DNA from 4 places in the Tardiphaga sp. 215_C5_N2_1 genome. Region 4 is predicted to be linked to each of the others. Evidence: predicted binding sites of a transcription regulator. Region 4 holds the regulator's gene; each other region holds the start of a gene.

Region 1 (5,740 bases), 530 kb from region 4:
CGCGCTGACGCCGTCGGTGGTGATGTCGCTCGGGCTCGGCCTGACGGTGCTGGTGACCGTCACCCAGATCGACGGCAATCTGCGCCGGCAGTTCATGGCAGCGCTGCCGGAGAAGGCGCCGTCGTTCTATTTCATCGACATTCCCTCCACCGAGGCCGACCGCTTCAGCGCGTTTCTCAGGGAGAAGCAGCCGCAGTCGACCGTCGAGGATGTGCCGATGCTGCGCGGCCGGATCGTCGCCGCGCGCGGCGTCAAGGCAGAAGACCTCAAGCCGTCATCCGATGCCGAATGGGTACTGCAGAGCGACCGCGGCCTCAGTTACACCAACGAGGTTCCGCGTGGCTCCAAGCTGGTCGAGGGCGAATGGTGGGCGCCCGACTATAGCGGCCCGCCACTGGTGTCGTTCGAGAAGAAGCTGGCCGACGGGCTCGGGCTCAAACTGGGCGACGAGGTCACCGTCAACGTGCTCGGCCGCGATATCACCGCCAGGATCGGCAATATGCGGTCCGTCGACTGGCAGAGCCTCGGCATCAATTTCGTCCTGGTGTTCTCGCCCAATACCTTCCGCGGTGCGCCGCATACCCATATTGCCACGCTGACCGAACCGAAGTCCGATCCGTCCCAGGACGCCGGTCTGGTCAAGGCGGTGGCCGACGCATTCGCGATGATCACCACCGTGCGGGTCCGGGAAGCGCTCGACACTGTGGGATCGGTTGTCACAAATCTCGTGCTGGCGATCCGCGGTACCAGCGCGGTGACGCTGCTCTCGGCCATCCTCGTGCTCGGTGGCGCGCTGGCCGCCGGTCACCGGCATCGCGTCTATGACGCCGTGATTCTCAAGACCCTCGGCGCAACGCGTGCGCGGCTTTTGGGTGCCTATGCCCTCGAATATCTGATGATCGGCCTGGCCACGGCGGTGTTTGGGGTCATCGCCGGCTCGGTGGCGGCGTGGCTGATCGTCACGCGCCTGATGACGCTGAGCTTTGTCTGGCAGGCTGGCAGCGCGGCTGGCGTCGTGCTGGCGGCGCTAATTGTCACAGTGGGTTTGGGCCTGGTGGGTACGTTGGTAGCCTTGAACCAGAAGCCTGCCACCGTGTTACGGAATTTGTGACCTGTTTTGACACGAAGCAGCCTTTGCACGGGCTGATTCGTGCAAAATGACTGAGAAATCGCCAAGCTTGCGTCAGGCTGAAAGTTTACCCGGTTGCCTGAATGCAAATCGGAGCGACATTCCGCCACGCGTGGAAGCTTGCAGCGAATGTGTTAGTTTACCACATACCCTATGGGTCAGGCATCGAGCGCAGATGACATCGATTTTTTATGAAATCGAGTTTAGTGTCAGGAAGCGCAGATATCTGGGATATAATTCGAACCGGCGACGCGAACCCTTTGCGATCAGCCGGACAACATCGAGGTTTCGACCATGTCGGATCTAGACCGTAACTATGCTTCCCCCTTCGGCCGGGCCGGCGCGCGCGATGCCGCTGCCGTGGACGCCGGACTGCGCTCCTACATGCTGCGCATCTACAACTACATGACGATCGGTCTGGCCATCACCGGCCTGGCTGCTCTCGGCGTGTACATGGCCGCCGTGACTACCGACCCGTCGGGCGCCGCTGCCCGGATCGGTAGCTCCTACCTGACGCCGTTCGGCTATGCGATGTTCGTGAGCCCGCTGAAGTGGGTGTTCATCCTGGCGCCTCTGGTCATGGTGTTCGCCATCTCGTTCGGCATCAACCGGCTGAAGCCGGCTACTGCGCAGTTGCTGTTCTGGGCCTTCGCGGCTCTGATGGGCATCTCGCTGTCGTCGATCTTCCTGGTGTACACGCACACGTCGATCGTGCGGGTGTTCTTCATCACCGCTGCCTCGTTCGGTGCACTGAGCCTTTACGGCTACACCACCAAGCGTGACATGACGGGCATGGGCTCGTTCCTGCTGATGGGCCTGTTCGGCATCATCATCGCGAGCGTCGTGAACATCTTCGTCGCTTCGTCGATGCTGCAGTTCATCGTGTCGGTCGTCGGTGTGCTGATCTTCGCGGGCCTCACTGCCTACGATACCCAGCGGTTGAAGAACGACTACATCTACGGTTACGCCTCGCAGGGCGGCGATATCGCCGAGCGCGCGGCGATCACCGGTGCCCTGTCGCTCTACTTGAACTTCATCAACCTGTTCACGCTGCTGCTGCAGCTGCTCGGACAGCGCGAATAAGCTCAGAGCATAGAGAAGATCTTAGCCCCGACCGAAAGGCCGGGGCTTTTCTTTTGGGTGGAGCAAAAATAGTCTCAGCGCCATGTCCGATATTGAAATCAGGCCCGCCACGGCGGCAGATCTGCCCGCGATCACCGCGATCTATGCCGAGGCGGTGCAGTTCGGCACGGCCACGTTCGAACTGATCCCGCCAGATTTGGCCGAGATGACGCGGCGTTTCGAGGGGATGGTGAGCGGGGGCTATCCGTATCTCGCGGCTGTGCTGGAAGGCCGGGTTGTCGGCTATGCCTATGCCAGCGCGCATCGCCCGCGACCGGCCTATCGCTTTACCGTCGAGAATTCGATTTATCTCGATCCGAAAGCCCAACGGCGAGGCGTTGGCGGCAAACTTCTGGCGCGGCTGATCGCCGAATGCGAGAGCCGCGGCTACCGCCAGATGGTCGCCGTGATCGGTGACAGCGCCAATGCCGGCTCCATCGCGGTTCATCGCAATGCCGGGTTTCAGATGGTTGGGGTGCATACCGATGTCGGGTTCAAGTTCGATCGCTGGCTTGATACCGTTTCGATGCAGCTCGCACTTGGCGACGGCGCCCGCACGCTGCCCTGACGCTGTGCGAATCGATTACACCACCGCCAGCTTGCGATCGATCACCAGGAGCACGCGGTCGAGTTCTTGGCCGCGGCGCAGAATCATGCCGCTGGCCGAGATCACACTATACATGCCCTGCTTGCGCGCCAGTCGCGGATCTTTCTCGATGCGATAGAGCGGCACTTCCGACGAGCGGCGGAACACCGAGAACACCGCGCGGTCGCGCAGAAAGTCGATGGCGTAATCGCGCCACTCGCCGTCGGAGACCATACGGCCGTACAGGTTGAGGATGCGGCTGAGCTCAAGGCGATTGAAGCTGACGACGGGCGCGGCGGCGGCAGAGCCCGTCGCCGCGCGATTCTCGGTGGGCTCAGTATCTCCCGGAATCACATTCATGCAGCGCCTCCTGTCATATCGTCGACATGATCGCGCCGACCGCGGTCCTCTGCAAGGGCCGATCCGCAGGCCCGATGGTAGAAATTTCCCGTCACGGGAACGTCAGGTGAATCTTATTGCCGCCAAATTTTGGCCCATCGGGCGCCCTTCTGGATTGCGACAAGAAGATACTGCGTCGGGTCCGGTTCTTCCGGTCTCGGATTCCTCAGCCCCCAGCCCCCCGCGGTCGTTGGGATCGGACCCTGCGCAGGAAGTTAATCCCCACTGGGCCAACGCAAGTTGGTCCTTTTCTTTTTGGTGGATGCTTTTGCGAGACCATCAAGCGTCATTGCGATAGGCGAAGCGACGAAGCAATCCAGTCTTCGCCGAGGGCTCACAATGGTGCGGGCATGCCACGCGTAAGCGCAGCAGCTACCGAAGTTATCAATCTGAAGACTTACTGTAGCGACGTATAGGCCGCGCCGCGCATCGCGCCGGGCTTGTCGCGCGTGCCGTCTTGCACATAAACGACGGCGGCATCGACACCATCCCTGGAGATGTTCTCCAGCGGCAGCGTCCAGTTGGCGGCGTTGCCGGTCCAGTCACCGACCTTCAGCCAGTTCCGGACGACATTGTAGTATGTCAGTTGCTTGCCGCGATTCTCGCCGCGCCCGACCGTGATCGGCACTGCCTTCGACACGGAACAGATCCAGACTTCGCCATGCGCCGTATCCGGCGCATTGTTCGATGCGGCAACGGACACGTTGACGTGTTTGCCGGAAACCGACATCGACACCGGCACCGTCATCACGGTGCCTTTCTTGGTTTCGCTGATCGCGCCCTGGATACGATCGGCATCGCTGCCGATCACCTGAGTGGCGCCGTTGACGACGACTTGCGGCGTGTAGATGTCGCGATCGCCGCGCATCTGTGAATAGGCCTTCTGCCGCGCGCTGAAACGCGAGTCGGCCAGCGTGTCCTTCCAGCCCAGGTAGTCCCAGTAGTCGATCGGCATGCTCAATGCGATCACCGACGGGTCTTTGGCGAGGTCGCCGATGATCTTGTCTGCAGGCGGGCAGGACGAGCAACCTTGCGAGGTAAACAGCTCCACCACGGCCCTAGGCTGGGCCAGCGCGCTACCGCTTGCTGCAATGGCGGCGCACACGCTGAGCGCGCCGGTCCACTGCGATATGCCGCCAAAGGATTTCATGAGGTTTTGCCACGCTCGAGGTGAGACACATAACAGACGGTGTCGCACATTGGTGTCGCTAACACGTTCATGCCCTCAAACGCCAGAAGGCGGCCCTTCATAGGCCGCCTTCTGTTCACTAGCCACTCACTTCGCGGTGAGGCACTACGTCACACCACGTATGGGCGTCAGGCTGCAAGCTGACGCAGCACGTAATGCAGGATGCCGCCATTGCGGTAATATTCGAGCTCGTCCAGCGTATCGATGCGGCAGAGCAGCGTCTCCTTGTGGAGTGAGCCATCGGCCGACACGATTTCCGCCACCATCTGCTGGCGCGGCTTGATGTCGCCGGTCAGGCCGCGGATCGTGACCTTCTCGTCGCCCTTGAGGCCGAGTTTCTTCCACGATGAGCCGTTCTCGAAGGTTAGCGGCAGAATGCCCATGCCGACCAGATTGGATCGATGAATACGTTCGAAGCTTTCGGTAATCACGGCGCGAACGCCGAGCAGACGGGTGCCCTTCGCAGCCCAGTCGCGCGACGAACCGTTGCCGTATTCGGCACCGCCGAACACGACCAGCGGCACTTGTTCGGCCTGATACTTCATCGCGGCGTCGTAGATCGACATGGCTTCTCCATCGGGCCAGTGCTTGGTCATGCCGCCTTCCGGCACGTTGCCGTCAGCACCCTGCATCATGAAGTTCTTGATGCGGATATTGGCAAAGGTGCCGCGCATCATCACTTCGTGGTTGCCGCGGCGCGTGCCGTACTGGTTGAAGTCGGCCGGGCGCACCTGGTGCTCCGACAGATACTTGCCCGCGGGTGAGGTGAGCTTGATCGAACCGGCAGGCGAGATGTGGTCGGTAGTGATCTTGTCGCCGAACAGAGCCAGGATGCGCGCGTCGATGATGTCGGTGGTCGGCTCCGGTTCCTTCTTCATGCCTTCGAAGTAGGGTGGGTTCTGCACATAGGTCGAACCCATGTTCCACTTGTAGGTCTCGCTCTCGACCGTCTTGATCTTGCGCCAGTTGGCATCGCCGTCGAACACGTTTGCGTACTTCTTCTTGAAGATCGTCGACGTCACGTACTTCTTGATGAAGGCGTTGATATCCTTCGTGGTCGGCCAGATGTCTTTCAGGAACACCGGCTTGCCATCCTTGCCTTCGCCGATCGGCTCGACCGCTAGATTCTTGGTCACCGTACCGGCAAGTGCGTGCGCGACGACCAGCGGCGGCGAGGCGAGGTAGTTTGCCTGCACGTCCGGCGAGACGCGACCCTCGAAGTTACGGTTGCCCGAAAGAACCGCTGCGGCAACGATGCCGTTGTCGTTGATCGACTTCGAAATCTCCGGCGGCAGCGGGCCGGAATTGCCGATAC
Region 2 (5,740 bases), 3.2 Mb from region 4:
CAAGCATCCGCTCAACACCGCGGACTTCTCCTCCTTCCTGCTGCAGGCGCAGTCGTCGAAGGCCAAGGTCATCGGTCTGGCCAATGCCGGCGGCGACACCACCAACTCGATCAAGCAGGCGGCTGAATTCGGCATCGCCAAGGGCGGTCAGAAGCTCGCGGCGTTGCTGCTGTTCATCACCGACGTCAAGGCGATCGGTCTTGAAACCGCACAGGGCCTCAGCTTCACCGAGACCTTCTATTGGGACCTGAACGACAAGACCCGCGACTTCTCCAAGAAGTTCGCGGCGCGCATGAAGAACGGCGCTCCGCCGTCGATGGTGCAAGCGGGCGTGTATGCGGGCCTGATCCACTACTTCAAGGCGCTGGAAGCTCTCGGCAGCAATCCACATGATGGCGCGAAGATCGTTGCCAAGATGAAGGAATTGCCGACCGATGATCCGCTGTTCGGGCAAGGCAAGATCGAAGCCAATGGCCGCAAGATTCACCCGGGCTATCTGTTCGAAGTGAAGAAGCCGTCGGAATCGAAGGCGCCGTGGGATTTCTACAAGCTCGCCGGTACAGTGCCAGCCGATCAGGCATTTACACCGATCGAGAAGAGCACCTGCGCGCTGCTGAAGAAATAAGATCGTTGGCCCGGCGGCGCCGCGCTGCCGGGCCAAGACTTTCCTGCGATAAAAGTTGAGAACAACATGTCGATCAATCTACAGGCCCTGTCTGCGCAATTGCTGGTCGGACTCATCAACGGCTCGTTCTATGCGCTGTTAAGTCTCGGTCTCGCCGTGATCTTCGGCATGCTGAACATCATCAATTTCGCCCATGGCGCCGTCTATATGATGGGCGCGTTTGCGGCATACTTCCTGCTCAATCTGGCTGGCATCGGCTACTGGCCGGCGCTGATCCTGGCGCCGCTGGCGGTCGGCCTGTTCGGCATGGTGATGGAACGCACCATGCTGAAATGGATCGCCAATCTCGACCATCTCTATGGCCTGCTGCTGACATTCGGTCTGGCGCTGATCATCCAGGGCGTGTTCCAGAATTATTTCGGCTCGTCGGGTCTGCCTTACGCGATCCCGGATGCGCTGAAGGGCGGTATGAATCTCGGCTTCATGTTCCTGCCGATCTATCGCGGCTGGGTCGTTATCTTCTCGCTGGTGGTCTGTATTGCGACCTGGTTCCTGATCGAGCGTACGCGGCTCGGCGCCTACCTGCGCGCCGCCACCGAAAACCCGACGCTCGTCCGCGCCTTCGGCATCAATGTGCCGCTGATGATCACGCTGACTTACGGTCTCGGCGTCGGTCTTGCGGCACTCGCCGGCGTGTTGTCGGCGCCGATCAACCAGGTGCGCCCGCTGATGGGCGCGGACCTGATCATCGTCGTGTTCGCGGTCGTCGTGATCGGCGGCATGGGCTCGATCATGGGCTCCATCATCACCGGTTTCGCCCTCGGCATCATCGAGGGTCTGACCAAGTATTTTTACCCCGAGGCCTCCAACACCGTCGTCTTCGTGCTGATGGTGCTGGTGCTCCTTGTGAAACCTTCCGGACTGACGGGACGGGCTGCCTGATATGACAACGATCACTGAAAACGCCATTCCGTCACCCCGCCGCACCGTCAAAGACGAGATGGTCGCCTTTGCGATCATGACCGCACTGTTGCTGGTCGTGCCGCTCACTGGCGTCTATCCGTTCTTCGTGATGCAGGCGCTCTGCTTCGCGCTACTCGCCTGTGCGTTCAACCTTTTGATCGGCTATGGCGGTCTGCTGTCCTTCGGCCACGCGATGTTCCTGGGCACCGCCGGCTACTGCACGGCGCATGCGCTGAAAGTGTGGGGCCTGACGCCCGAGTTGGGCATTATCGTTGGTGTCGTCGCCGCCGCTGCGCTCAGCGTCGTCACCGGCCTGATCGCCATTCGTCGTCAGGGCATCTACTTCGCCATGATCACGCTGGCGCTGTCGCAGCTCCTGTACTTCGTTTATCTGCAGACGCCGTTCACCCATGGTGAAGACGGTATCCAGGGCATTCCGCAGGGCACGCTGTTCGGCCTGTTCAATCTGTCGAAGCCGATCACGCTGTATTACGTGGTCCTGGCCGGCTTCACGCTGGGCTTCCTGATCATCTACCGCGCCATCAACTCGCCATTCGGCGAGGTGCTCAAGGCGATCCGTGAGAACGAGCCGCGTGCGGTGTCGCTGGGCTACAAGACCGATCAATACAAGCTGCTGGCCTATATCCTGTCCGGCACGCTTGCGGGTTTCGCCGGCGCGCTGAAGGTGTTTGTGGCGCAGAACGCTTCGCTCACCGACGTGCACTGGAGCATGTCCGGTGAAATCGTGCTGATCACGCTGGTTGGCGGCCTCGGCACGCTGTTCGGGCCGGTGGTGGGCGCCTTCGTGATCATCGCCATGCAGCAATATCTCGCCGGCTTCGGCCAGTGGGTGACGGTGATCCAGGGCGTGATCTTCGTGGTCTGCGTGCTGACCTTCCGCCGCGGCGTCATCGGCGAAATCGCGCATTACTTCAAGCGGTCGCTCTAAATCCAGGCACTGCCTCAGGAAAAGCAGGCTGTCATAAAGCGGTGGATGATCGGGCCTAAAAGGTGCGCGATTGCCCGTCTTGGCCGGAAATGCTTTATGACATCCGTGTGACACAGGGCCGCCGGCGGTGGCCCCGCGGGACCATGTCCGCCATCTGGCGGTCCGGTCGCTGCGTTTTCCTGACAGTTGGATGAGATGATGCTGCGTTGGTTCCGGTCCTTTCTGCCCCGGGAGGAAAGGTTTTTCGACCTGTTCGCCCGCCATTCAGTGACCGTGGTCGAGGGCTCCAAGGCGCTTGCGGGGATGCTGGAAGGCGGCGACGAGACGCCGGTCTACTGCCAGCGCGTCAACCAGTTCGAGAACGACGCCGACGCCATCACCCGCGAGGTGCTGACCGCCGTTCGCCGCACTTTCATCACGCCGTTCGATCGCGTCGACATCAAGAACCTCATCACGGCGATGGATGATTCCATCGACCAGATGCAGCAGACGGCGAAAGCGGTGATGCTGTTCGAGGTGCGCCAGTTCGAGCCGCCGATGCGCGAAATCGGCACGCTGCTGGTGGAGTGTGCCAACCTGGTCGGTCGCGCCGTGCCGCTGATGAGCGCCATCGGCGACAATGTCGGTCTGCTCACCGCGATCACTGAGGAGGTCGGCAAGCTCGAAGGCCGCGTCGACGATCTGCACGACATCGGGCTCAAGGAGCTGTTTCTCAAGCATCGCGACGCTAACACCATGGATTTCGTGGTCGGCGCCGAGATTTACAAGCACCTTGAAAAGGTGGCCGACCGCTTCGACGACGTCGCGAACGAGATCAACAGCATCGTCATCGAACAAGTATAAGGCAGGGCCATCAGGTGGACGCCACGCTCGCCTTTCCGGTGCTGATCGGCCTCATCGCCATCGCATTGCTGTTCGACTTTCTCAACGGTTTGCATGACGCTGCCAATTCGATCGCGACGATCGTCTCGACGCGCGTGCTGCGGCCGCAATATGCGGTGCTGTGGGCGGCGTTCTTCAACTTCATCGCCTTCCTGGTATTCGGTCTGCATGTCGCCAACACCATCGGCACCGGGATCATCGAGCCCAGCGTCATCGATCCCGCGGTGATCTTCGCAGCACTCATGGGTGCCATCGTCTGGAACGTGATCACCTGGGGTCTCGGCATTCCCTCGAGCTCGTCGCATGCGTTGATCGGTGGTTTGCTCGGGGCGGGTGTCGCCAAGGCAGGACTCTCGGCAGCCTTATGGACCGGACTGTCCAAGGCGCTGCTGGCGATCGTGCTGTCACCGCTGGTGGGCTTCCTGCTGGCGCTGGTGCTGGTGGCCATCGTGTCATGGGCCTCGGTGCGCTCGACGCCCTTCGCCGTGGACCGCGCCTTCCGCATCCTGCAATTCGTCTCGGCTTCGCTGTATTCGCTCGGCCATGGCGGCAACGACGCGCAGAAGACCATGGGCATCATCGCTGTGCTGCTGTACTCGCAGGGCCATCTCGGCACCGAGTTTTCCGTGCCGTTCTGGGTCGTGCTGTCATGTCAGGCGGCGATGGCGCTGGGCACGCTGATGGGCGGCTGGCGCATCGTCCGCACCATGGGCCTGCGCATCACTAAACTCACGCCGATGCAGGGCTTCTGCGCCGAAACCGGCGGCGCGGCGACGTTGTTTGCGGCGACGTTCCTCGGCGTTCCCGTCTCGACCACGCACACCATCACCGGTGCGATCGTCGGCGTCGGCGCAGCCCGTCGCGTATCAGCGGTGCGCTGGAACGTGGCGAGTTCGATCGTCTATGCCTGGGTGATCACGATCCCGGCCGCGGCGATCGTTGCCGCCGCGACCTGGTGGATCGTGAAGCTGCTGCATTTGAGCTTTATCTGACGCAGGTCATGACACCAGCTTCAGCCCGGCAATGCCTGCCACGATCAGCCCGATACAGGTGATCCGCGCGACGGTGGCCGGGTCGCCGAATAGGTACATGCCCAGCGCTGCGGTGCCGACTGCGCCGATGCCGGTCCACACGGCATAGGCGGTTCCCATCGGCAGTTCCTTGAGGGCGAGGGCGAGCATGCCGACGGACGCGGTCATGCTGATCAGGGTCAGGACGGAGGGGACGAGGCGGGTGAAGCCTTCGGTATATTTGAGCCCGACGGCCCAGCCGACTTCGAGCAAACCAGCGATGAACAGCAATAACCAAGCCATGGAACGGCCTCCTGGTGAAAGTACAGGGCCGTCCCTGCAAGCAAAGGTCTCCCTTTGCCGGATGATGATGATTTGGAGGTCGTCCTCGCAGGGGTTATATGGGACCCACGCAGCCGGATCGCAACGCGGCCGATGGTCGCCACTTCGGCCAGTTTCCCGCCCAAAATCCCTTGATTGCGCCCGTTTTCCCTGCCACAGGCACGTTTATGTCCGATATCGCCCTTTCCGCCGACTCAGCCGCGCGTTCCCCGCTTGCCACTGAGGTCGCCCGCCGCCGCACTTTCGCGATCATCTCGCATCCTGACGCCGGCAAGACCACGCTGACCGAAAAGCTGCTGCTGTTCGGCGGCGCCATCAATCTGGCCGGGCAGGTCAAGGCCAAGGGCGAGCGCCGCAACACGCGCTCGGACTGGATGAAGATCGAGCGCGACCGCGGCATCTCCGTCGTCACCTCGGTGATGACCTTCGAATTCCAGGGCCACGTCTTCAACCTGCTCGACACGCCGGGCCATGAAGACTTCTCGGAAGACACCTATCGCACGCTGACCGCGGTCGACTCGGCTGTTATGGTGATCGACGCCGCCAAGGGCATCGAAGCGCGCACGCTGAAGCTGATCGAGGTCTGTCGTCTGCGCGACATCCCGATCATCACTTTCGTCAACAAGATGGACCGCGAAAGCCGCGACGTGTTCGATCTGCTGGACGAGATCGAGAAGACGCTGGCGCTCGACACCACGCCGATCAACTGGCCGGTCGGCCGCGGCCGCGATTTCATGGGCACCTATGACATCGAGACCGGTGGCATCCGCCTGCTCGAGGGCGGTGGCGCCAAGACCGGCGCAGCCGAGAAGATCGAGATTTCCGATCTGGCCGGTCGCAATCCGAATCTCGACGCCAGCGAGGTCGCCGACGAACTCGAACTGGTGAAGGAAGCCTCCAAGCCGTTCGACCTGCAATCGTTCCGCGAAGGCCATATGACGCCGGTCTATTTCGGCAGCGCGCTGCGCA
Region 3 (5,740 bases), 3.2 Mb from region 4:
ACTCGGTGCGCTGCTCGACCCCTTGGCCGATAAGGCGCTGCTGGTCTCGATCTATGTCTCCCTGGGGATATGGGGGGCAGTTCCGCGTTGGATCGTGATTCTCGTGGTGTCGCGGGATATCATGATCGTGGGCGCCGTGATTGTGTCATGGTTGTTCGGCAAGCCGATCCCGATGAAGCCGCTGATGGTGTCAAAGCTCAATACGGTGGCGCAGGTGGCGTTCGCAGCCTTGGTCCTTGCTGCTCTCGGATTTGGTTTCAAATCCTCGCCTTACGATTTGATTTTAATGGGCTTTGTGACCGTCTTGACGCTGCTCTCTGTGTCCTTCTATCTCGTCGAGTGGATGCGACACATGAGCACCATCGAACCCGGTCAAGAGCCCCGGTAAACCGGTATTCGTGACGTTCGCCGGCCGAGCCGGCAGGAGTATTTGCGTGGTCGCCCGCGTCCAACCCCGTCAATTGGCGTTCGCGCTGCCCCATGCGGAGAGTCTGTCCCGCGACAACTTCCTTGAGGGCCCGGCCAATGCCGAGGCGCTGGGACTGATCGACTGCTGGCCGGACTGGCCGAACCGGGTAATGCTCCTTGTCGGCCCGGAAGGGTCCGGCAAGAGCCATCTGGCGGCGATCTGGGCCGAGGAGGCCGGCGCGCGCTCCACCATGGCGCACAGCCTGACGGCTGCGACGGTTCCGGCTGAGTTGGTGACCAACGCACTGGTGGTGGAGGATCTCAATGCCGGTGCCTTCGACGAGCGGGCGCTGTTCCACCTTCTTAATCTGGCACGTCAGGACAACGCCTATGTGCTGATTACGGCGCGGGTCGCCCCGGCCGCCATGGAGGTCGAGTTGCGCGATCTGCGGTCGCGGCTCCGTGCGATCCCGGTAGTCAATCTGCTGCCACCGGATGACGGGTTGTTTCGGGCGCTGATCGTGAAGTTTTGCGCCGACCGCCAGCTCAGCATCGACGAGAGCGTGGTCAGCTATGTGGCCAGCCGCATCGAGCGGTCATTCGCCGCCGCCCGCCATACGGTGGAATTGCTGGATAGCGAGGCGCTCCGGCTTGGGCGGCCGGTGACCCGTGCATTGGCTGCGGAACTGCTGCGCGACGCCTGACTTAGCCTTGGACGTCAAACGCGGCGCGTCGAACGGTGCCTTGACGGCGCGGCAGGCAGGTTCCTCAATGTCATCGAAGCGTCATGCAACTGACGCAATGTCCGCTGTGATTTGCCGGCACTATAGCGCTGCTTGAACTGGATGGATTGCTGTCTCATGGACTCCGCAGAAGAGATTGTTATTGAAGAGAAAAAGGGCGAAGCGAAGCCGGCAGAGGTGGTCGCGTCGGGTCCCGAGCGCTTCATCAATCGCGAGCTGTCCTGGCTGCATTTCAATCGCCGCGTCCTTGAGGAGTCCGTCAATCCGGGCCATCCGGCGCTGGAGCGCGTCCGCTTCCTGTCGATTTCCGCAAACAACCTTGATGAATTCTTCATGGTCCGCGTCGCTGGCATCAAGGCGCAGGTCCGCGAGGGAATCAGCGAGCGCAGTCCGGACGGCCTGACCCCGGCCGAGCAACTGGTGCTGATCAACAGCGCGGTCTCCAAGCTCGGCAGCGACCAGCAGGCGATCTGGCGCGACCAGCGCGGCATGCTGGCCGATGTCGGAATCGTGCTGCTCGACGGCAAGGAGGTCAGCAAGGCCGACCGGACCTGGATCGAGGACCACTTCCTCCACAACATTTTCCCGCTGCTGACGCCGCTGGCGATCGATCCGGCGCATCCGTTCCCGTTCATTCCGAGTCTGGGCTTCACCATCGCGCTGCATCTGTCGCGGGTGTCCGACGGCAAGACGATGAACGCGCTGATCCGCATGCCCGGCAAGATCGATCGCTTCATCCGCCTGCCGACCCCCGGCAAGGACGGCGCGGTCCGCCTGATCACGCTGGAACAGGCCACTGGCCTGTTCATCGCGCGTCTATTCCCGGGCTACACTGTTCAGGGGCAGGGTGCCTTCCGCATCATCCGCGACAGTGAACTTGAAGTCGAAGAAGAGGCCGAGGATCTGGTCCGGCTGTTCGAGACTGCGCTGAAGCGTCGCCGCAGAGGGTCGGTGATCCGCCTCGAAATCGAAGCCGGCATGCCGGCAGAACTCCGTGCCTTCGTGCAGCGCGCGCTGGCGACCTCGGATGACGAAATCCTGCTGGTCGACGGCATTCTCGCCATGAACGAGGTCTCGCAGCTCACACGGCTCGATCGGCCCGATCTCGAATTCGTGCCCTATGTGCCGCGTCATCCGGAACGTGTCCGCGATCATGGCGGCGACATCTTTGCGGCGATCCGTCAGAAGGACCTGATTGTCCATCATCCCTATGAGTCCTTCGACGTCGTCGTGCAGTTCCTGCAGCAGGCCGCGCGCGATCCGGATGTGGTGGCGATCAAGCAGACTCTGTATCGCACCTCCAACAATTCGCCGATTGTCCGCACGCTGGTGGAGGCCGCTGAGGCCGGTAAGTCGGTAACGGCGCTCGTCGAACTGCGTGCGCGGTTTGATGAAGAGGCCAATATCCGCTGGGCTCGCGATCTCGAACGCGCCGGTGTCCAAGTGGTCTATGGCTTCCTGGAATTGAAGACCCACGCCAAGCTGTCGCTGGTGGTGCGCCGCGAGGGCGGCTCGCTCACGACCTATGTGCACACCGGCACCGGCAACTATCATCCGGTCACAGCGCGCATTTACACCGATCTGTCATATTTCACATCCGACCCGATCATCGGTCGCGATGCCGCACGCGTGTTCAATTATATCACCGGTTATGCCGAGCCGAGCGACATCGAGAAGATGGCTGTATCGCCGCTGACCTTGCGCGGGCGCATGCTCGAACACATCCGCGGCGAAGCGGCATTCGCCCGCAGCGGCAAGCCGGGTGCGATCTGGCTCAAGATGAATTCGCTGGTCGATCCGGAAATCATCGATGCGCTCTATGAGGCGTCGAATGCCGGTGTATCCGTTGAACTGATCGTGCGTGGCATCTGCTGCCTGCGGCCGGGCGTGCCCGGCCTGTCCGAAAACATTCGCGTCAAGTCGATCATCGGCCGCTTCCTTGAACATGGTCGAATCTATTGCTTCGGTATGGGCAATGGCCTGCCGAGCCCGAAGGCGGCGATATACATATCGTCGGCTGACATGATGCCTCGCAATCTGGATCGCCGCGTCGAGGTTCTGTGTCCGCTGCAGAACCCCACCGTGCATACCCAGGTGCTCGAGCAGATCATGGTGGCCAATCTCAAGGATACGGAACAGAGCTGGCAATTGTTGCCGGACGGGTCGTCAACGCGTATGAAGGCAGCGAAGGGCGAGGAACCCTTCAATGTGCACAATTACTTCATGACGAATCCGAGTCTGTCTGGCCGTGGAAAGTCGCTTGAGAAATCATCCCCGCGCCGGCTCACCCGCCGTTCGGAGCGTCACCAATCCTCGTAAGGAACCAGCAACGTGGTAGCGCGTGCCAATCAACGCGCGACCAGCGTCGCCGTCATCGATATTGGCTCCAACTCGGTGCGTCTCGTTGTCTACGAGTCGCTGACACGAAGCCTTGTTACGCTCTTCAATGAGAAGGCGCTGTGCGGTCTCGGCCGCGAAGTGCAGAGCACCGGGTTGCTGGCCAAGGACGCTGTCGACAAGGCGCTGACGGCGCTGCGGCGCTTCCGTGCGCTGTGCAGGGTCATGAAGGTCGGTCGCGTCTACGCCATCGCGACCGCTGCGGCTCGCGATGCGAGCAATGGACCTGCCTTCATCGCAGCAGCCGAGAAAATCTGCGGCTGCGAGATCCAGATCATATCGGGGCCGCGCGAAGCGAAGCTCTCGGCGCTGGGCGTAATTTCAGGCGTGCACAAGCCGGATGGCCTGGTTGGCGATCTCGGTGGCGGTTCGCTCGAATTGATCGATGTCAAAGGCAATGCGGTCCGGCAGGGCGTGACGCTGCCGCTCGGTAGTCTCGCATTGCAGGACGCCTCACAAAAATCGCCGAAGAAGGCCGAACGCATCGTCAAGCTGGCGCTGGCTGACGTCGCGCAGCTCAAGGCGGGCGTAGGTCGCAATTTCTATGCGGTCGGCGGCACCTGGCGTGCATTGGCGCGGCTGCACATCATCCAGAGCGGCTATCCGCTACGTGTGATGCATGGCTATTCGATCCCGGCCACCGAAGCGCTCGATTTCGTGCGCCGCTTGCGCCGGCTCGCAACAGCCAACATTCTTGCCAACATCGAAGCCATAGCCGAACAGCGCCAGCCGCTGCTGGTCTACGCGGCGCTCGTGCTCGAATATGTCATTCGCACCGCCAAGCCGAAGACTATCGTGTTCTCGACCTATGGCGTCCGTGAAGGCTTGCTGTACGAAATGCTGCCGCAAGCGCAGCGCATGCAAGATGGTCTGGTCGGCGCCGCGCAGACCATGAACGAGTTGCTGTCGCGTTCGGCCCGCCACGCGCAGGAGCTGAGCGACTGGAGTGATCGGTTCGCCCGTGTCGCCAAGCTCAAAGAGACCGACGAGGATCGTCGGCTACGCCGGGTGGCGTGTCTGTTGTCCGATATCGGCTGGCGCGTCCATCCGGATCATCGCGGCGAGCAGACGCTCAGTTTGATCACGAACGGCAATTTCGGCTCGGTCGATCATCACGGTCGCGCATTCCTCGCGCTCTGTGTGTACTACCGCTACGCAGGATTCGGCGCCGAGAACGAGCCCCCGGAGCTGGTCCGCGCGCTTGTCTCGCCGGCACAGGTCGAACGCGCCCGTTTGCTCGGCGCGTTATTCAGGGTCGCGCATCTCATTTCGGCCGCGCGGCCGGGCGTGCTGCCCGCCACGCATTTCGCCACCAAGGATCGCAAGATGATGCTCGTCTTCGAGCATCGCATGGTCGATCTCGTCGCCGACCGCGTCGGCAGCCGCTTCAAGCAGCTCGCACGATTAGTGGGGAAGTCCGGGACGATCGTCAGGCGATAGCCACCGTCGCTCATTCTGAATGACACTACTGATTGCAGCGCGGCGTGACTCTCGGTTTCCGTGCGTATACTCTTTTCCGGTGCGGCCGTTTTGGTCCACGCGGCAAGTACATACGATTTCCGGACCGGGAGAGTCGAAATGTCAGCCCTTCTGATCAACCTTATCGTTCAACTGGTTGGCGGCGCGATTGGCGGAAATGTTGCCGGCGGTGCATCGAAGTCTGTCGATCTTGGTACAATCGGCAACACGATCGCAGGTGCAATAGGTGGCGGCGTTGGCGGTCAAATTCTCGGAATGCTGATTCCTATGCTTTCAAACGCATCGGCAACCACCGATATCGGTTCGCTGATCGGTCAGGTGGCCGGAGGCGGTGTCGCGGGTGCGGTGCTGACGGCAATCGTCGGAGCCATCAAGAACAGATCGGCGGCGTGGACGACGCAGCCTACGCGCGATCCACCCGGATCACCCGGCCTTTTTCCATCGCCAATGCAAGGCGGCCATGCTTGAGCGCCAGGGCGGCCTCGCCGAACAACTCACGCCGCCAGCCGTGCAGGGCGCCGACGTCGGCATTGTCGTCGGTGGCGATCTGCTCGAGATCGTCGACGGTGGCGATGACCTTGCTGGCGACGGCGTGACGTTCCGACGTCATGCGTAGCAGCACTTTCAGCAGTTCGACGGTGGCCGCGCCATTGGAATTGCCGCGTGGCTTCTCGATCTTCGGCAACGTGGCGGGATCGCGGGCGATGCCACGC
Region 4 (5,740 bases):
CCTCATAGGTCATGACATCCGCCATCACCTGGCAGGGATGCGAGAAGCGCGTCAGGCCATTGATGACCGGCACCGTCGCATTCTCCGCGAGCTCCATCAGCGAGTCATGATTGAGGATGCGGATCATGATGATGTCGACGAAGCGCGACAGTACGCGTGCGGTGTCGGCAATGGTCTCGCCGCGACCGAGCTGCATTTCGGCGCCGGTGAGCATCACGACTTCGCCGCCGAGCTGGCGCATACCGACCTCGAACGACACGCGGGTGCGCGTCGAGGGCTTTTCGAAGATCATCGCCAGCGTCTTGTTCTTGAGCGGACGATCGGGCTCGGCATTCGTGCCATCCCGCCCCTTCAGCTTCGCCTTCATGGCGGCAGCCGCGTTCATGATATTGCGCAACTCGCTGGCCGGCACGGCCGTGAGATCGAGGAAGTGCCGCGGTGACGTGCTCATCACGCGGCTCCCTGCGTCTTTGCAGGTGAGCTGAGCGCCACGCAAGCCTGTTCCAGCCGCTGCACGGCCTGCTCGATCTCGGACTCGCTGACGATCAGCGGCGGCAGGAAGCGCACGACATTGTCGCCGGCACCAACCGTCAGCAGCTTCGCGTCACGCAATGCGGCCACGAGATCGCCGGCCGGCACGACAGCCTTGAGGCCGATCAGCAGACCTTCGCCGCGCACTTCGCTGAGCACATCAGGATGGCCGTCGACCACGCCCGCGAGTTTCTGTTTCAGCAACAGCGACATCTTCTTCACATGGTCGAAGAAGCCTGGCTTCAGCATGATATCGAGCACGGAATTCGCCGCGGCGACCGCCAGCGGATTGCCGCCGAAGGTCGAACCATGGGAGCCGGGCGCCATGCCTTCGGCCGCTTCCGCCGTAACGAGGCACGCACCGATGGGGAAACCGCCGCCGAGCGCCTTGGCCAGCGACATGACATCCGGCGTCACGCCGATGCGCTGATAGGCGAACAACTCGCCGGTGCGGCCCATGCCGGTCTGCACTTCGTCGAAGATCAGCAGGATGCCGTTCTTGTCGCAGAGTTCGCGCAATGCGCCGAAGAACGCGTTGCTCGGCGCGCGCACGCCGCCTTCGCCCTGCAGCGGCTCGATGAGAATGCCGGCGGTGTTCGGACCGATCGCCTTCTTAACGGCTTCGATATCGCCGAGCGGCAACTGATCGAAGCCGTCGAGCGGCGTGCCGTAGCCTTCGAGATATTTGGCAGCGCCGGTCGCCGCGAGCGTGCCGAGGGTGCGGCCATGGAACGCGCCTTCAAAGGTGATGATGCGCGTGCGCTCGGGATGGCCCTTGGAGAAATGATAGTGGCGGGTCACCTTGATCGCGCATTCCATCGCTTCCGCACCCGAATTGGCGAAGAACACGAAGTCGGCAAAGCTTTGTTCGCACAGCCGCGCGGCGAGGCGCTCGCCGTCCGGGCTCTTGAACAGGTTCGACATATGCCAGAGCTTGGTGGCCTGCTCCTGCAATGCGGCAACCATATGTGGGTGCGCATGGCCAAGTGCGTTCACGGCAACGCCGCTGGTGAAATCGAGATAGCGCTCGCCATCGGTTCCAATCAGCCACGCGCCTTCACCGCGCTCGAAAGCGACATCCGCACGCGCGAAAACAGGCAGCAAGTGAGCCTGAGAGAGGGGCGAAGACGTTGCGTTGCTGGTCATAACCGATCCGATCGAAAAGACTGCGGCCGCGTCGATGACAACTGTGCGAAATCGAACAACGGACCCTAGAAACGAAACGTGCCGCCCTTCTCGGGCGGCACGTGGGCATTATTCTATGTGTGCTGTGAAGACTGTCAACCGCGCACTGCGGCTTTCGAGTCACACGGAGTCGCAGAAAAAGCCGATTTTGCAGCTTTACTTGCAGAAGCATGTGGACGCGGCATGCCCGACTCTTGCGCGCGAGTCACGGCATATTGTAGCTTTTGCCTCGTCGGATACGACATCTCGTGCGGCGGTAGATCCTTTTGACACATCCAGTGCGGCGTAACAGCCGGACGCGAAATTCGCGCCCGGTGAGCGCTAAAGGATTCTGACCGCAGGGATTTTTGAAGTCTCAACTCGCAGCGCTGCCCGGTCAGGCCGGCGCTCACGAAGGGAAAACGGCGATGACGGTAATGACATGGACCGACGATCGCGTCGAACAGTTGAAGAAACTCTGGGAAGGCGGCCTTTCCGCCAGCCAGATCGCTGCGGAACTCGGTAACGTGACCCGCAACGCCGTGATCGGCAAGGTTCACCGCCTTGGCCTGTCCGGCCGTGCCAAGAGCCCCTCCTCGGCAGCTCCGCGGCAGCGCAAGGCGCGCCCGGCGCAGCAGATGGTACGCGTTGCCCGCCCGATGGCACGCGGCAATACCGCGCTGGCCCATAATTACGAGATCGAGGCCGAGCCCGACCCGATCGCCTATGACAACATCGTGCCGATCAGCCAGCGCCTGTCGCTGGTCGAACTCAACGAAGCCACCTGCCATTGGCCGATCGGCGATCCGTCGAGCGCGGACTTCTATTTCTGCGGCGGCAAGGCCCTGGCCGGCGCCCCCTATTGCGCGCATCACTCGCGCATCGCCTATCAGCCGGCAAGCGACCGCCGCCGCGCGGTGCCGAAGCCGACGCGCTGAGCTGGAAGATATCCAAGCCAAAGAAAATGCCCGGTGATGAGCCGGGCATTTTTTTGTTTGGGGCTTCTAACCTCTCCCCGCAGGCGGAGAGGTCGACGTCCGCATGCGAAGCATGAGGGCGTCGGGTGAGGGGCGCGCTCCACAGACTCCGAAGCCGATGGAGAGTCCCCCTCATCCGACCCGGCGTCGCTGCGCTATGCCGGGCCACCTTCTCCCCGCAGGCGGGGAGAAGGAAGACACCTACTCCGCCGCCTTGTCGAACCGGTCGTCCAGCGCGTAGCCGGCACCGCGCACGGTGCGGATCGGATCGGGCTCGCCGGCGGGATTGAGCAGCTTGCGCAGGCGGCCGATATGCACGTCGACCGTGCGCTCGTCGATATAGATGTCGCGGCCCCAGACGCTGTCGAGCAACTGCTCGCGGCTGAACACGCGGCCCGGATGTTCCAGGAAGAACTCCAGCAGGCGATATTCGGTCGGACCGAGATCGATCGGACGGCTTGAGCGCACGACGCGGCGCTTGTCGCGGTCGAGTTCGATGTCGCCAAACGCCAGGACGGTGGCGAGACGCTCGGGAGCTGCACGACGGAGCAGACCCTTCACGCGGGCCAGGAGCTCCGGCACGGAGAACGGCTTGACGATGTAGTCGTCGGCACCGGTGGCGAGACCGCGAACGCGCTCGCTCTCTTCGCCGCGCGCCGTCAGCATGATGATCGGCAATGCCTTGGTTTCGGGCCGTGCGCGCAAGCGGCGGCACAGTTCGATGCCGGACAGGCCCGGCAGCATCCAGTCGAGCACCACGAGATCCGGCACCCGCTCCTTCAAGCGGGTGTCGGCATCGTCGCCGCGAGCGACGGTTTCAACATCATAGCCTTCGGCGTCGAGGTTGTAGCGAAGCAGCGTCGTTAGCGCCTCTTCATCTTCCACAACCAGAATGCGTGCATTCACAGCCATCTTGATCAATACCCTCAGTGACGTCCGACAAGTCTTTAAATCATGATCCTTGCGGAAGACTGGCTTCCACTTTTCCTGATCATGCTTCAGACCGTCGGCGTATTCGCGAATGTGGTCATGTCGCCCTTCGGGCGCTTGTCGAGGATCTGCTGGCCCTCGATCATGTAGAACACGGTTTCCGCAATATTGGTGGCATGGTCACCGATCCGCTCGATGTTCTTGGCGCAGAACATCAGGTGGATACAGAACGAAATATTACGCGGGTCTTCCATCATATAGGTCAGGAGTTCGCGGAACAGCGAGGTGCAGATCGCGTCGATTTCCTCGTCGCCCTTCCACACCGTCATCGCAGCGGGCAGATCGTGTGCGGCATAGGCGTCGAGCACAGCCTTGACCTGGGTGGTCACGAGGTCGGTCATGTGCTCGAGGCCGCGGATCAGCTTCAGCGGATGGAAGTCGCTGTCGAGTGCATTGACGCGCTTGCCGATATTCTTGGAAAGATCGCCGATGCGTTCCAGATCGGTGGCGACGCGCAGCGCGCCGACGATCTCGCGCAAATCGACAGCCATCGGCTGGCGCTTGGCGATGGTCAGCACGGCGCGCTCTTCGATCGTGCGCTGCAACTGGTCGATCTCGGAGTCAGTGGCGACGACGCGCGCACCGAGCGCGACGTCCCGGCGGATCAGCGCATCGACGGATTCGACGATCTGCCGTTCCGCAAGGCCACCCATCTCGGCGACGAGACGGGTCAGCTCCTGCAGATCGTCATCGAAAGCCTTGGTGGTGTGTTCAAAAGCCATCTCAAATTCCTCCCGCGAATATGTCGCGTCAGCCGAAGCGGCCGGTGATGTAATCCTGGGTGCGGCGGTCGGTCGGCGACGTGAAGATCTTGTTGGTCTGATCGAACTCGATCAACTCGCCGAGATACATGAAGGCCGTGCTGTCGGAGACGCGGGCAGCCTGCTGCATGTTATGGGTCACGATCGCGATCGTGTACTGATCCTTCAACTCATCGATCAGCTCCTCGATCTTCGCGGTCGAGATCGGATCCAGCGCCGAGCACGGCTCGTCGAACAGGATCACCTCCGGCCGCACCGCGATGGTGCGCGCGATGCACAGACGCTGCTGCTGACCGCCCGACAGGCTGAGGCCCGACGCGTTGAGCTTGTCCTTGACCTCATTCCAGAGTGCACCGCCGCGCAGCGCCCTCTCGACGCGCACGTCCATCTCCGACTTTGAGATCTTTTCGTAGAGGCGGATACCGAAGGCGATGTTTTCGTAAATCGTCATCGGGAACGGGGTCGGCTTCTGGAACACCATGCCGACGCGGGCACGCAGCAGGTTGAGATCCAACTTCGGATCCAGAATGTTCTGGTTGTCCAGCATGAGCTGACCTTCGGCGCGCTGGCCGGGATACAGATCATACATGCGGTTGAAGATGCGCAGCAGCGTAGACTTGCCGCAGCCCGACGGGCCGATGAATGCGGTTACGCGGTTCGCCATCAGCGTCAGGTTGATCTTCTTCAGGGCGTGGTGTTCGCCATAGTAGAAGTTCAGGTCGCGCACGGTGACCTTGGGACGGGTCTCGCCCTGCAGGGCCGACGGTGGCGGCATCGAGACGGAAGGAACGCCAGACGACACAGAAAGCTCACTCATTTTGCTGTCCTCTCGGCGCCGAGAATGCGCGCGCCAATGTTAAGGGCAAGTACGGTCAAGGTGATGATCAGGGCACCGCTCCAGGCGAGCTGCTTCCAGTACTCGTAGGGGCTCTGCACGAAGTTGTTGATGGTCACCGGCAGGTTGGCCATCGTCTTGGTGAGATCGAGGCTGAAGAACTGGTTGCTCAGCGCGGTGAACAGCAGCGGCGCCGTTTCACCGGCGACACGCGCGGTCGCCAGCAGCACGCCGGTGATGAGACCGGCGCGGGCTGCACGATAAGCAATCCGCTTGATGACCAGGGAGCGCGGCAGGCCGAGCGCCGAGGCCGCTTCACGCAGCGGGTTCGGCACGAGACCAAGCATATCTTCAGTGGTGCGAACCACGACGGGGATCACGATCACGGCGAGCGCAAGCGAACCGGCGAGAGCCGAGAAGCCGCCCATCGGAACCACCACCGCACCATAAACGAACAGGCCGATGATGATGGACGGGGCCGA

The links. The regulator PhoB, encoded in region 4, activates phosphate uptake and scavenging genes when phosphate is short. The targets are predictions, from matches to a motif close to TGTCATNNANCTGTCAT.
Region 1: a site for PhoB is predicted at 3,209-3,225, ahead of AB7828_RS20655 (DUF2794 domain-containing protein). Genes of this name have one in related genera too.
Region 2: a site for PhoB is predicted at 2,717-2,733, ahead of AB7828_RS08085 (DUF47 domain-containing protein). Genes of this name have one in related genera too.
Region 3: a site for PhoB is predicted at 1,181-1,197, ahead of AB7828_RS07630 (RNA degradosome polyphosphate kinase). Genes of this name have one in related genera too.

Annotation. Positions count from the first base shown of each region.
Region 1 is NZ_CP197240.1:4,341,478-4,347,217, reverse strand. It holds gene AB7828_RS20670 (ABC transporter permease) at 1-1,111, shown strand, start outside; gene AB7828_RS20665 (Bax inhibitor-1/YccA family protein) at 1,424-2,212, shown strand; gene AB7828_RS20660 (GNAT family N-acetyltransferase) at 2,295-2,819, shown strand; gene AB7828_RS20655 (DUF2794 domain-containing protein) at 2,835-3,197, opposite strand; gene AB7828_RS20650 (DUF1223 domain-containing protein) at 3,634-4,386, opposite strand; gene acnA (aconitate hydratase AcnA) at 4,554-5,740, opposite strand, start outside.
Region 2 is NZ_CP197240.1:1,712,366-1,718,105, reverse strand. It holds gene AB7828_RS08100 (ABC transporter substrate-binding protein) at 1-625, shown strand, start outside; gene AB7828_RS08095 (branched-chain amino acid ABC transporter permease) at 692-1,567, shown strand; gene AB7828_RS08090 (branched-chain amino acid ABC transporter permease) at 1,569-2,537, shown strand; gene AB7828_RS08085 (DUF47 domain-containing protein) at 2,736-3,380, shown strand; gene AB7828_RS08080 (inorganic phosphate transporter) at 3,395-4,411, shown strand; gene sugE (quaternary ammonium compound efflux SMR transporter SugE) at 4,418-4,732, opposite strand; gene AB7828_RS08070 (peptide chain release factor 3) at 4,939-5,740, shown strand, end outside.
Region 3 is NZ_CP197240.1:1,617,579-1,623,318, reverse strand. It holds gene AB7828_RS07640 (CDP-alcohol phosphatidyltransferase family protein) at 1-388, shown strand, start outside; gene AB7828_RS07635 (DnaA ATPase domain-containing protein) at 435-1,112, shown strand; gene AB7828_RS07630 (RNA degradosome polyphosphate kinase) at 1,269-3,470, shown strand; gene ppx (exopolyphosphatase) at 3,483-4,988, shown strand; partial or broken gene AB7828_RS07620 (hypothetical protein) at 5,127-5,417, shown strand; gene rnd (ribonuclease D) at 5,431-5,740, opposite strand, start outside.
Region 4 is NZ_CP197240.1:4,866,712-4,872,451, reverse strand. It holds gene argF (ornithine carbamoyltransferase) at 1-451, opposite strand, end outside; gene AB7828_RS23160 (aspartate aminotransferase family protein) at 451-1,677, opposite strand; gene AB7828_RS23155 (GcrA family cell cycle regulator) at 2,124-2,633, shown strand; gene phoB (phosphate regulon transcriptional regulator PhoB) at 2,874-3,578, opposite strand; gene phoU (phosphate signaling complex protein PhoU) at 3,671-4,384, opposite strand; gene pstB (phosphate ABC transporter ATP-binding protein PstB) at 4,413-5,240, opposite strand; gene pstA (phosphate ABC transporter permease PstA) at 5,237-5,740, opposite strand, start outside.